2 regions of the Planococcus sp. TJ-301 genome follow, and region 2 is predicted to be linked to the other one. Evidence: riboswitches for the same ligand, from Rfam matches in the RefSeq annotation. Region 2 holds a riboswitch; the other holds the start of a gene.
What was found. A riboswitch is a leader RNA that binds a small molecule or an ion and turns the genes downstream of it on or off. The one in region 2 is predicted to bind cobalamin.
Positions count from the first base shown of each region.

Region 1: another riboswitch for cobalamin. It lies ahead of AC4EHJ_RS07675 (ABC transporter substrate-binding protein); the one in region 2 lies ahead of AC4EHJ_RS10075 (acyl-CoA thioesterase).

Region 1 covers NZ_JBZDOH010000001.1:1,553,804-1,559,925, forward strand. The annotation lists gene cobD (threonine-phosphate decarboxylase CobD) at 1-46, opposite strand, end outside; gene cbiB (adenosylcobinamide-phosphate synthase CbiB) at 33-986, opposite strand; gene AC4EHJ_RS07665 (adenosylcobinamide amidohydrolase) at 983-2,443, opposite strand; gene AC4EHJ_RS07670 (FecCD family ABC transporter permease) at 2,445-3,437, opposite strand; gene AC4EHJ_RS07675 (ABC transporter substrate-binding protein) at 3,430-4,398, opposite strand; cobalamin riboswitch at 4,756-4,943, opposite strand; gene argS (arginine--tRNA ligase) at 4,988-6,122, opposite strand, start outside.
Region 2 covers NZ_JBZDOH010000001.1:2,070,442-2,076,563, reverse strand. The annotation lists gene AC4EHJ_RS10110 (MarR family winged helix-turn-helix transcriptional regulator) at 1-382, shown strand, start outside; gene AC4EHJ_RS10105 (glutathione peroxidase) at 398-874, shown strand; gene AC4EHJ_RS10100 (cysteine hydrolase family protein) at 1,007-1,597, shown strand; gene AC4EHJ_RS10095 (class I SAM-dependent methyltransferase) at 1,590-2,345, shown strand; gene AC4EHJ_RS10090 (alpha/beta hydrolase) at 2,342-3,052, shown strand; gene AC4EHJ_RS10085 (GNAT family N-acetyltransferase) at 3,068-3,538, shown strand; gene AC4EHJ_RS10080 (GNAT family N-acetyltransferase) at 3,543-3,851, shown strand; cobalamin riboswitch at 4,125-4,305, shown strand; gene AC4EHJ_RS10075 (acyl-CoA thioesterase) at 4,462-4,947, shown strand; gene AC4EHJ_RS10070 (ribonucleoside-diphosphate reductase subunit alpha) at 4,949-6,122, shown strand, end outside.

The DNA.
Region 1 (6,122 bases), 520 kb from region 2:
GTTCAAATAACTTGTGTGGATTTGCTCCATGGTCAGGCAATTTCAATGAGGATCCCTCCTATTGCAAAAAGAATAAAAAACCAAATGGCCGCTGTTTGCATATGGCTGACGGCATCACGGATATGGGCAGCTTCCAGCCTGTAGGCCGGAACACCCATGCGAGCCCGTTCCGAAGAAATGCCTTTGTATGTATTGAGGCCGCCCAGCTCAATACCCAATTGAATCGCTGTTGCCGCTTCCAGCCAGCCGCTATTCGGGCTGGGATGCTTTTTGGCGTCTCTGCACCATTCGACAAAACGCTGGCGAAGCGACATGTTTCTTTTATTCTCCGTCAAAATCAGGATTAACCCACCGGTAATCCGGCTCGGGATGAAGTTTAAAAGGTCGTCCAGACGCGCTGAAGCAAAACCGAATTTTTCAAACTCTTGGTTTTTATAGCCCACCATCGAATCACATGTATTGGCCGCTTTGTAAAGCCACAACCCGGGAGCTCCAAGAAGGAACGCCCAAAACAACGGGGCCGTCACGCCATCGCTTGTATTTTCCGAAACGGTTTCGACCACTGCCCGCGTAATTTCACTTTCGTCCAATTTGTCTGTATCCCGACCGACAATCCAAGACAGCTTTTCTCTAGCCAGGTTCAAATCTTCTTCAACCAACGGCTTATAGACTTCTTCTGCAGCGTCCATTAAACTTTTTTGCGCCAATCCTGAAGCGATCAAAGCGGCTTCTACTAAAAATCCCAGCGCCCAATGAAAGGCATAAGCGCTTTTCACAAGCAGAAAGACGGTGGCGAATGTGATTGATACAACAGCCGCTGTCATCAGGAAGCCGTTGCGAAACGCATGAGGCTTCTGGTTCCAGCGTTTTGCTAACTGGGTTATCCCTTTGCCGATCCAGCGCACCGGATGCGGCCACTTTGGAGGATCACCCACAAGCCGATCAATCATCATCCCAAGCGCAATCGCGGAAAGATGGCCGATCATTGCATTTTCGCCTTTCTGTATAACGCGATCGCTTCAATCGTGCATTGGTATACACCCGATCCAATCAACCCGCCAAGCTCTGTAATCGGGCCGGCGTAGGGAAGGATCGCTCCTTGCTGAGTCGCTGCCACCAGACAGCTGTCTGTCGAGGTTCCAGTCGCAATCGTTCCTGTCAGCGGATCTTTGACGCCTTCTTGGTGCAGCGCTTTTGTTTTTGCTTCAGTAGCCGTAATCATAGCTTGGATGAAGGCTTCATCCGACAAAGCACCATTGACCAAAATCCAGGTGTTGATCGTTCCGACTCCCAATGGCCGCTCGATCGCTTTTGATACATCCACTGCATTGCCGACGCCAGCTGTCACCGCAATGACGACAGAACCGAACGAAGAGGGAAATTCTTTGATGATGACATGCTCCGTCTTTATAGCGGTCATCATGCCGACAGTATCGGTCGGTTTAAAGCCCCGCTCTTCGATAAAGCGGGTCATCTCGCTTAAGCTGTCATCGATGTTGTAATCCATGTCCACATGGCGGTTAATAAAGGTTCGGTACCAGCCTGCTCCTGCGTTGATGACTGCGGAAGATACGGTTTTCAATGGCACATCGCTTTCGTATAGCACCATGTCCGCTGAAATTGAAAAGTCCTTCACCCGGATAACTGATGCCGCTCGCGGCCGTTCCACTCCCGGAAGCAGTGTAATCTGGGGTTTTGGCAATTCCGGGTGGGGATGGTTACTGACCCTAGCTTGATAAACCCTCTCGATGTCTTGTTCCCGCACCACTTCATGAGGTTCACCGATGCGCATTACATGCCCCTTGTCGAGAAGCAATAATTGATCGCAATACATGGAAGCGAGGTTGATATCGTGAAAAATGGAGATTATTGTTAAGTCTTTTTCAATTGCTTGCCGTTTGATCGTATCCAGCAATTCCCGCTGATGATTAATATCCAGATGATTGGTCGGTTCATCCAATAATAGGATTTTGGCATTCTGTGCAAGCGCTTGGGCGACGAACACCCGCTGCTGTTCTCCGCCGGACAACTGGTCAATCGGTGTATTTTCATAATGTTGGATATCCATCAATCGCAGCGCCTCCGCAACCGCCGCTTCGTCTTCATGAGACCAGGATGCAAACCAGCCGCTTTGGTGCGGATACCTGCCGAGCGACACGGTTTCCCGGACAGTATGGGCAAATGCGTGGGCATGCAGCTGCGGCAGAACGGCCATTTTCTTCGCCAATTCTTTCGCCCCGAATTCGCTGATAGCACGCCCTTCAATTTCAACCGCTCCACTTTTGGCCGGCAGAACGCCGCTGATCAATTTCATCATGGTGGATTTTCCGCTTCCGTTCGGACCCAAAATACCCAGCATCTTTCCTTTCGGCACTTCAAAAGAAACTCCTTTAACAATGGTCTTATCTCCATAGCCGCCGGTAAGTTCCGTTATTTTCAGCATGTTAAGCCCCTCCTTTGCGCTGCCGGAAAAAGATGAAGGCAAAGACCGGCGCGCCAATAAATGCAGTAATTACGCCAATTGGCAGTTCTGTAGGGGAAATGATCGTCCGCGATACAAGGTCACAGACGATGAGCAACGCTGCTCCATTGATAAAAGACAGCGGCAGCACATGGCGATGGTCCGAGCCCCAGACGAGACGCACCATATGCGGTACGACGAGGCCGACAAAACCGATGGTGCCGGATACAGCGACAGCTGCCCCAGTCAGCACCGAACCGCTGATCAAAATCATCATCTTGCGTTTTTTCACGTCTACTCCTAGATGCTGCGCCCTTTCTTCGCCGAACAGCATGGCATTTAACTCCCGGCGGTTGAGCCACAGGATAAAAGAACCGATTAAGATGAAAGGCAAAGCCATCTGGACAAAAGGCCAGCCGCGCATCGAAACACTGCCAAGGAGCCAGCCGATAATCTGGCGCAGCTCTTCACCGGTCAAGGCGATCATCAGCGAGATGATCGAACCGAGAAAAGAACTGAAGATGATGCCGGTCAAAATAACAGTTTCCATTTTCATTGCCTTGTCCACCAGCTTCGCAAACGCCATCACGGCGAGCATCGTCACTAGCGCTCCTAACATGCTCATGACAGGTAATGTGTAAATACCGAGAAAAGGGATGGAAATGCCGAAAAAGAGCGTCATCACGGCGCCGACTGAGGCACCGGAAGACACTCCTAACGTGTAAGGATCAGCCAATGGGTTTTTGAGAAGCCCTTGGAATGCTGCGCCTGCAATTGCTAACGCAGCGCCCACAAGACCTGCCAGCACCACACGGGGCATGCGAATATTCCATAATATATTGGCTGCTGCTTCATCCGATGCCGGATTCCAAATGACAACCGGCGAGATGGAAACCGTCCCGACCGTTACACCCAACACCACGGCGCCTCCCAAAAGAAAAAGAGAGACGAAATAGGCAATAATTTTTTTACTCACTGAAAACCTCTGGATAAACCGTTTTTGCCAATTCCATCAAACCTGCCGTCAATCGCGGGCCTGAACGGGTTACTTGGTCTGAATCCACGTTATACACTTCATCTTCTTTCACTGCGGCCACTTCGGCAAAGCCGGTGCGTGCTTTGATTTTTTCTACAGCATCAGGCACATAAGCACCTTCTGTTGAGATGATCACTTCGGGATTCGCATCCACAATCGCTTCAGGATCCATGCTGACCCACCCTTCCTGATCGGCAGCGATGTTTTCAGCATTGATGATCGTCAGCATTTCGTCGATGAACGTACCGCTGCCCGTTGTGTAGATATCCGGTGTGCTTCCGACTTCGACAAATACGGATTTCGGTTCTTCGACCGCGCTTGCCTGTTCTTTTACTTCCGCTACTTGTGCTTCCATGTCTGACACCAGTGTTTTCGCTTCTTCCGTTGTGCCTGTCGCCTGGCCAATTATCGAAATCGTTTCATATACTTCATCAAAACTGGCCGCTTCTTGCACCACATAAACTGGAATACCTGCGTCGCGGACTTGTTGAAGCCCCGCTTCGCCTACCGCGACTCCTGACTCATGCGCCAATACCACGTCCGGATTCAAGCTGATGATTTTTTCGACATTGAATTCCTGCCCGCCGATTTTCTCAACTTTTGCAGCTTCTTCCGGATAATTATCAAAATCAGACACGCCGACCATTTTGTCGCCAAGCCCAAGTTCATATGCAATTTCAGTATTTGAAGGAATCATCGAGATGATCGCCTTCGGCTCTTCTTCAATTACCACTTCTTCGCCAACTGCGTCCGTCAATGTCACCGGGAATTCAGCTTCTCCCGCTGCCGGTGTTTCTGCCGGCGCAGTCTCTTCCTGTGCCGGTGCTGCTTCTTCGCCGCAGCCTGCTAATAATAATGCCGCCAACCCTGTACTTAATCCAAATTGCCAAATCTTCTTCATCTGTGAAATCCTCCGTTTCTAATTCGAAAAGTTGATGCGCCTGTCCAGTCCTGTTGGGCAAGTTATGGCCAAATGAAATTTGGGCTATAACTTTGCGACGAAGCACGAAGTGCTGCAGGAGCATATTGTTTTAAGGCGAATCGCCGAAGCGGCATTTTTTGCCGCACAAGCGAGGCGACTTAAGACCCCGAGGGACTAGGCGCTGAAGCTGGACACCATGAAAAGCGATAACGCTTATTCAACAATGAAAGGCTCCGGCGCATCCGCTTTCCGTTAAAAAATCCCCCGCAGAATCTGCGAGGGATTGAAAGGACGACATAAAAAAGCATGTACATCCAACCGGTCCTCGCAGGCTATGTGGGCGTTGTCATAAAGGCAGGTCTCCTGGCTTGTGATCATCGCTTGCTGCGCCTTCCCAAAGCTTGGCTTCAGTGGCATTGTTGCAGCTTGCTCTCACTTACAGTGGCGGGACCGCGCCGGAATCGAACCGGCTTCCCTTTTAACTCATGTTCTTAGACATAAGCACCTTTATGAATGAATATTCGATTGCCTTACACCAATAGTATACACGAAAATTTTTTCGTGTCGCTTACATTTTTTCCGGAGCTGAGACGCCGACAAGCTTCAAAGCATTGGCAATCGTCGTTTTCACTGCCGTAATGAGAGCCAATCTTGCACGCGTCATCTCTTCTTCAGAAGCATCAAGGACTTTATTGGCATTATAGAAGCTGTGGAAGTTTGCCGCCAGCTCATGGATATAAGTTGTAACGCGGTGCGGAGAACGCTGTTTAGCTGCATCTGCAACCACTTGCGGGAAATCGCCGATTTTCTTCAGAACATCAATTTCTTTTTCTGAAGACAAGAGGCTCAAATTGTCAGTTGATGCGATAAAACCTTGTTCTTCTGCTTGGCGCAGGATCGAGTTGATGCGCGCGTGCGCGTATTGTGAATAATAAACCGGGTTTTCATTGGATTGCGAAACAGCTAGATCCAAGTCGAAATCCATATGCGAATCGCCTGAGCGCATCGCGAAGAAATAACGGACCGCATCCAAACCGACCAATTCCACCAATTCACGCATGGTAACCGCTTTGCCTGTACGTTTGCTCATCTTCATTTTTTCGCCGTCTTTGTACAACTGCACCATTTGGATGATGCTGACTTCAAGCGTGTCGCGGTCGTAGCCCAATGCTTCAATCGCCGCTTTCATGCGCGGGATATAGCCATGGTGATCCGCTCCCCAGATGTTGATAAGCTTGTCGAAGCCGCGAGACAATTTGTCCTCGTGGTAAGCGACATCCGGCATTAAATACGTGAACGAGCCGTCGTTCTTGATCAATACACGGTCTTTGTCATCGCCGAATGTTGTCGAACGGAACCAAGTTGCCCCGCCTTCTTCAAAGATGTGGCCATTGGCGCGCAGCTTGTCCAAAGCGATTTCAATTTCTCCTTTTTCATACAATGAAGTTTCCGAGAACCAGACGTCGAACTCGACGCGGAAATCAGCCAAATCTTTCTGCAGTTTCGCAAGTTCAACTTTTAAGCCGTGCTGGCGGAACGCTTCAAAACGGTCTTCTTTCGACATCGAGACGAATTTATCGCCATGTTCTTTGACCAATACTTGCGCAATGTCTTTGATATCTTGGCCGCGGTAGCCGTCTTCCGGCATGTTCAACTCTTGGCCAAGCGCTTCAAAATAACGCGCTTCAATCGACCACGCCAAA
Region 2 (6,122 bases):
CAACTTTATAAAAATGTATGCACGCGTCCTGGATCCTTTTGGGCTGACGTTCACCCAATACTTGGTACTTCTTGTGCTCTGGGAAGAAGACCGGTTGCTGACGAAAGACATCGGCGGGCGACTTGGTTTGGGAATCGGCACGCTCAACCCGACCATCAGCCGCATGCTTGAAAACGGCTGGCTTCTGAAAGAGCAATCGACAGAAGACAAACGCGCCTTCATCATTTCATTGACTGAAAAAGCGAAAAATAACAACAAGCCGATAGAAGCGGCAGTCGCCGAAAAACTGGTGAGCTGCAATTTCCTTGAAGACGTCAATGCCATCGCATTGATGAAAAACTTGAAAGAATTGAACGCATTTTTCAACGAAATGGATTTATAGAAGGAGCGATCGACCATGGGGATATACGATATTGAAGTGACGGATGCAAGCGGTGAAACGCACAAGCTCGAAGAATACGAAGGCAAAGCGATGCTGATCGTCAACACAGCGACGAAATGCGGCTTGCGCGGCCAGTTCGACAGCTTAGAACAATTGTATAAGAATTACAGCGAGGAAGGGCTCGTGGTCCTTGGTTTCCCGTCCGGCCAGTTCGGCCAGGAGCTGGGCGAAGCGGAAGAAGCGGAGCAGTCGTGCCGCATGACTTATGGCGTGACGTTCCCGATGCACGAAATCATCAAGGTCAACGGCACGGATGCGCATCCGCTGTTCAAATACCTGACGGACAACACGAAAGGTTTTCTTAGCAGTGGCATCAAATGGAATTTCACAAAATTCCTGATCGACCGCGAAGGCAATATCGTCAAGCGCTACGCGCCGAAAGACAAGCCGGAGACGTTCGAAGATGATATCCGCAACATCCTGAATAAGTAATGAGAGAACCGCCAATTCAACAAGGATTGGCGGTTTTATTATGCTGCCGTAAGGACGGAGTTGGTGGATAAAAAAGGAATTTCGGCGATGGAAGAAGAAACAATAGAAAACGGCAATTTCAGGAGGGGCTATATGGACTTTAATAATACAGCGTTGGTGATCGTGGATGTGCAAAAAGCATTTGCAGATCCGAAATGGGGGGAGCGCAATAATCCGGATGCGGAAAAGAATATTGAAAAGTTATTACACCATTGGAGGCAAGAAGGCGGCAGCGTCGTGCACATCCAGCACCGTTCGTCGGATCCGGAATCGCTGTTTTATCCGGAAAAGGACAGCTTTGAACTGATCGAAGCGCTGCAGCCCAAAAAGGATGAAGCAGTGATGGAGAAAACGGTGAACAGTGCGTTCATCGGGACAGGGCTGGAAGATTATTTGCGCAGCAAAAGGATCGATGCAGTGGTGATTGCAGGGTTGACGACACCCCATTGTGTTTCGACGACAACCCGGATGAGCGGCAACTTGGGCTTCCGGACATATTTGGTGTCTGATGCCACAGCAGCTTTTGCGCTGGTTGGCCCAGACGGTATCCGCTACGATGCCGAAACGGTCCACGCATTAACTTTGGCAACACTGCACGAGGAGTTTGCGGAAGTAGTGACGGCTGCGGAATTGCTGGGGAAGGGTCGGAAGGCAGTTGAACAGGAGGAAACCGGAAGTGGATGAACAGGATTTTTATGAGAAGCTCGGAAAAGCAAACGGTTGGGATTTCAGCGCGGTAAAAAGCGAGTTGGAAGGCGTGGCCTGGGATTTTTACAGTGAGGCCGCCAAATATTCGACACCGTGGAGCATCGTTCTCGATATTGGAAGCGGTGGAGGAGAAAATGTGATGAAGCTGGCGGAATCTTGTGCTTTTGTCGTCGGAATCGATTTGTCTGAAGCGATGGTGGAAACCGCGCGTGCCAATTTGGAAGAAGCAGACTACGAGAATGTCCGTTTTTTGAAGATGGCCGCGGAAAGCCTCCACTTCCCTGTTGGCTTTTTTGACATGGTCACGAGCCGCCACTGCCCTTATGATGCAGCTGAAGCAGCGCGAGTGCTGAAAGCAGGAGGTATATTCCTGAGCCAGCAAGTGAGCGAAAGGGACAAAGAAAACTTGAAGCAGGCATTCGGCCGTGGCCAAGCCTTCGGCCGAACTGATGGAACATTGAAGGAACGATACATAAAAGAACTGAGCGATGCCGGGTTTACGGATATTAAAAGCTACAGTTATGATGCTGCTGAATATTACCAGGAGCCGGAAGACTTGCTGTTTCTGCTGCAGCATACACCGATCATCCCGAATTTCGGGGAAGAGCCGCAAGATCTGGAGAAGTTCAACAAGTTCATCTTACAGAATCAAACTTCAAAAGGCATCTGCACCAATTCCAAGCGTTTTCTGTTAAAGGCGTACAAAAAGGGGCTAGTGGGATGAAAAGAATGATGGCTGGCGAACTTATTTACCATTTAATAGAGCCAACTGAAGAACCGTGGAAGACAGTGATTTTGTTTCACGGCTGGGGCGGAAAGGTCGAGAGCTGCCGGGCCTACGCGGAAACATTATCACGCCAAGGCTTCCGGGTGGTTGTGCCAGAAATCGTCTACAACGATTCCCGAAAACCGGTCAAAAATCCTTTTGAAATGGAAACAGTCCAAACTTATTTCTGGAAAGCAATTTTGGAAAGCATTGAAGAATTCGGCGCGCTTCAGAAAGTCCTCGGTGTGCCCGAAACCGAAATCGTCTTGGTCGGCAACTCGATGGGCGGTTTTATCGCCGCCGGTATTTTTGCGCGCCATCCGCGTGTTGCAGGTTTCGCGAGTATCAATGGATCCGGCGCATTCATACTTACGGAACAGATTTTCCGCGAACGCCAAGACCGCTCTCCGATGGATCCGGAAATGGCAGCGCTGCTGAAAGGGTTCGATCCCATGGAAGCGCGTCCGGGCCAAGGAGCTGTGCTGCTCATCAATGGAGAACTGGACCGGACAGTGCCGCTTGAAGGACACGCGGCCTATTACCGGTATTTGAAAGAAACGCATGAGCACGAAAATGTGGAGAAAAAGATTGTGGAAGGGGCCGGCCACCAGTTTACTCGAGAGATGGAAAAGGACGTAGCCAACTGGCTGGCTGAATTCTGCTAGAGGCGGGGAAGTTAGATGGAATTTACAAAACAGAAAATGGATAAAGCAAGCGCGATGATGATATTGCGGTGGAATTACGAAGAGCCGTATGATTTCTACAATAACGAAACGACAGAAGAATCGCTCAGCGAACTTTTGGACGGTTCATATGAAGCTGTCTTCGCGGACGGAACATTAGTCGGCTTTCTGTGTGCAGGAGGACCCGCTCAAGTTCCGAAAGGCATCGCGGAAAGCGCTTATCCGGAAGGGTTCATCGATATCGGCCTCGGCTTGGATCCCGAACTGACGGGGCAAGGCAATGGGCATCGTTTCTTCGGCTACGCGGCATCCGCTATCCAAAGCGAGCATCCGGGGCTTCGCCTGCGGTTGACCGTAGCGGAGTTCAATGCGCGGGCGATTCATCTGTACAAGAAATTTGGCTTCACGGAAGCTCGGAAGTTCAGTACGGATTCCGCTGTCTTCATCATAATGGAACAGCAGGGGTGACCAGATGGAAGACGTGACGGCGTATATGATCCGCGAAAAGGCGGTGCGCTTGCTGACTTACGCGGCGAGCGCAGAACGGGCTGCGGATGAATACAATCAATACATCGCTTCCCAAACGATGCAGCTTTATGGATTTGCAGACGGCGACAGGGTTGTCGGCTGCGTCGGCATCGCATTTATCCAACCAGGAGAATTAGAAATCAGGCATATCGCTGTTTTGCCGTCCGCCAGAGGCAGAGGCTATGGCAAAGCGATGATCGAAGCAATTCAGGAAAAACTGGATCCCACCTCCATTGTTGCCGAAACCGATTAGGAAGCTGTCGGCTTTTACCGCAGCACCGGCTTTAACGTGACAAGCCTCGGAGAAAAATATCCAGGAGTCGAACGGTTTAGGTGCCGATTGGAAAAATGAACCCGCCAATCTAAACAAGCTTGTGACAGCTTTTTCTTATCAACCATAATGTAACGTGAAGGTTGAGAAGCTTAGAATTCAGCTTTTGAAACAGAGCTTGTAAAAGAGAGGAAAGTGGTTTATAGTGTGAAAATACGATATTTAGTGTATTGTATACATTTAAACACCATATATAGTAATACCAATAATAATGGTGCCTGAAAAGGCTTAATAGGGAATCCGATGAAAAACCGGAGCTGTACCCGCAACTGTAAGTGCTGACGAAAGCTATGGCAATCCACTGTCCAACGGACGGGAAGGACATAGCGGAGGATGACGCACGAGCCAGGAGACCTGCCATTTTTATCAGTTAAGATCTTCTCCGGGAGCTGGGAAGGATAACGAAGAGACTCTGCGCGGTGCAGCCGGCTTTTTCTGCTGTTCCGAAGATTATTCTGCGTTTACAAACCCATCCTCTCTCTGAGAGGATGGGTTTTTTTATTTAGTAAATTGAATTTTGGAGGCATGCCACATGGCGAAACACATTGCAGCAAACATATCGAGGACGATTCAGACCAGACTGGTGCTGCCGCCCGACACAAACCACATGGGCACGATTTTCGGCGGCGCGGTGCTCAGCTATATCGACGAAATCGCGGCGATTACAGCGATGAGACACAGCGGCAAAGCCGTCGTGACCGCATCCATCGATACCGTCAACTTCCTGTCGTCTGCCCGTGTCGGCGACATCTTGCTGCTAGAAGGCGTCGTCGTATCAACGGGCCGGACATCGATGGAAGTCTACGTCAAAGCCGAATGCCAGAGCGTGGAAAACCGGACGAAAACCTTGACGACAACCGCGATCCTGACAATGGTCGCCGTCGACGAAAACGGCAAGCCGTCGCCGGTCGAAGGCGTGGTGCCGGAAACCGACAGCGAAAAGCAATTGTTCCAAAGCGCTCAGGAACGCAAAGAGCGGCGCATGAAAATCAACGAATTTGCAAAGGAGTTGTGCTGATATGAAAATTGTAGAAGATACAGGATTGGAAGGCGTTTTAGCGGCGCTGGAACGTGCACAGGAGAAGTTCGGGCTGCAGACCGGTGAGCTTGCCGGCAAACTCCCTGCATTGGGCACTGCGAAGGCGAGAAAAGAGCAGGCAATCGGCTATGCATTGGACCGTATCTCAATGGAGGAACCGGATTGGACCTTCGTCGCGGCGCACTTATACCTGAATGACTTATACGAAGCGGCCGCTGCCAGCCGAACCTACGACGCGTCTTCGAAATACGGCGATTTTTATGGCTTGATTCGCTATCTGACGGAAATCGGCATTTATTCCGGCGATTTGCTGGAAAGCTATGCGCAAGAGGAAATCAGCGTGCTCGGCAACGAAATCGATGCGGAGCGGGACTTGCTGTTCACATATATCGGCTTGTTCCTGCTGGCGGACCGTTATTTGGCGAAGGATTATGAAGGTGCGGTATTTGAGCTGCCGCAGGAGCGCTTTATGGTCATCGCCATGGCACTGATGCAGAACGAACCGCAAGAAAAGCGTCTGGCCTTGGTGAAAGAAGCGTATTGGGCGATGAGCAACCTGTATATGACGGTAGCGACGCCGACGCTGTCGAATGCCGGCAAGAGCTTTGGCCAGCTGTCGTCGTGCTTTATCGATACGGTCGATGATTCGCTCGATGGCATTTACTTGAACAACTGGGACATCGCCCGCCTCAGTAAGGACGGAGGCGGCATCGGCGTTTATTACGGCAAGGTGCGGGCAATGGGATCTGATATAAAAAAATTCAAAGGCAGTTCGTCCGGCGTCATTCCGTGGATCCGTCTGGTCAACGACACAGCAGTGAGCGTCGACCAACTGGGCCAGCGCCAAGGGGCAGTGGCGATTTACCTGGATGTGTTCCACAAAGACATCATGAACGGCTTTTTGGACCTGAAGACGAATAACGGCGACGAACGCCGGAAAGCGCATGATATTTTCACCGGTGTCGCGATTCCGGATTTGTTCATGGAAAAACTGAAGGAAACCGATGATCAGGGCCGCAGCACCGGCGAATGGCATACGTTCTGCCCGCATCAAGTGAAACAAACGATGGGCTGGCAAGACGAAGCCGGGAATGCGCTCGGGCTGGAAGACTTTTACGACGAGACGGATGTAAAGCATTTCTCCGCGAAATACG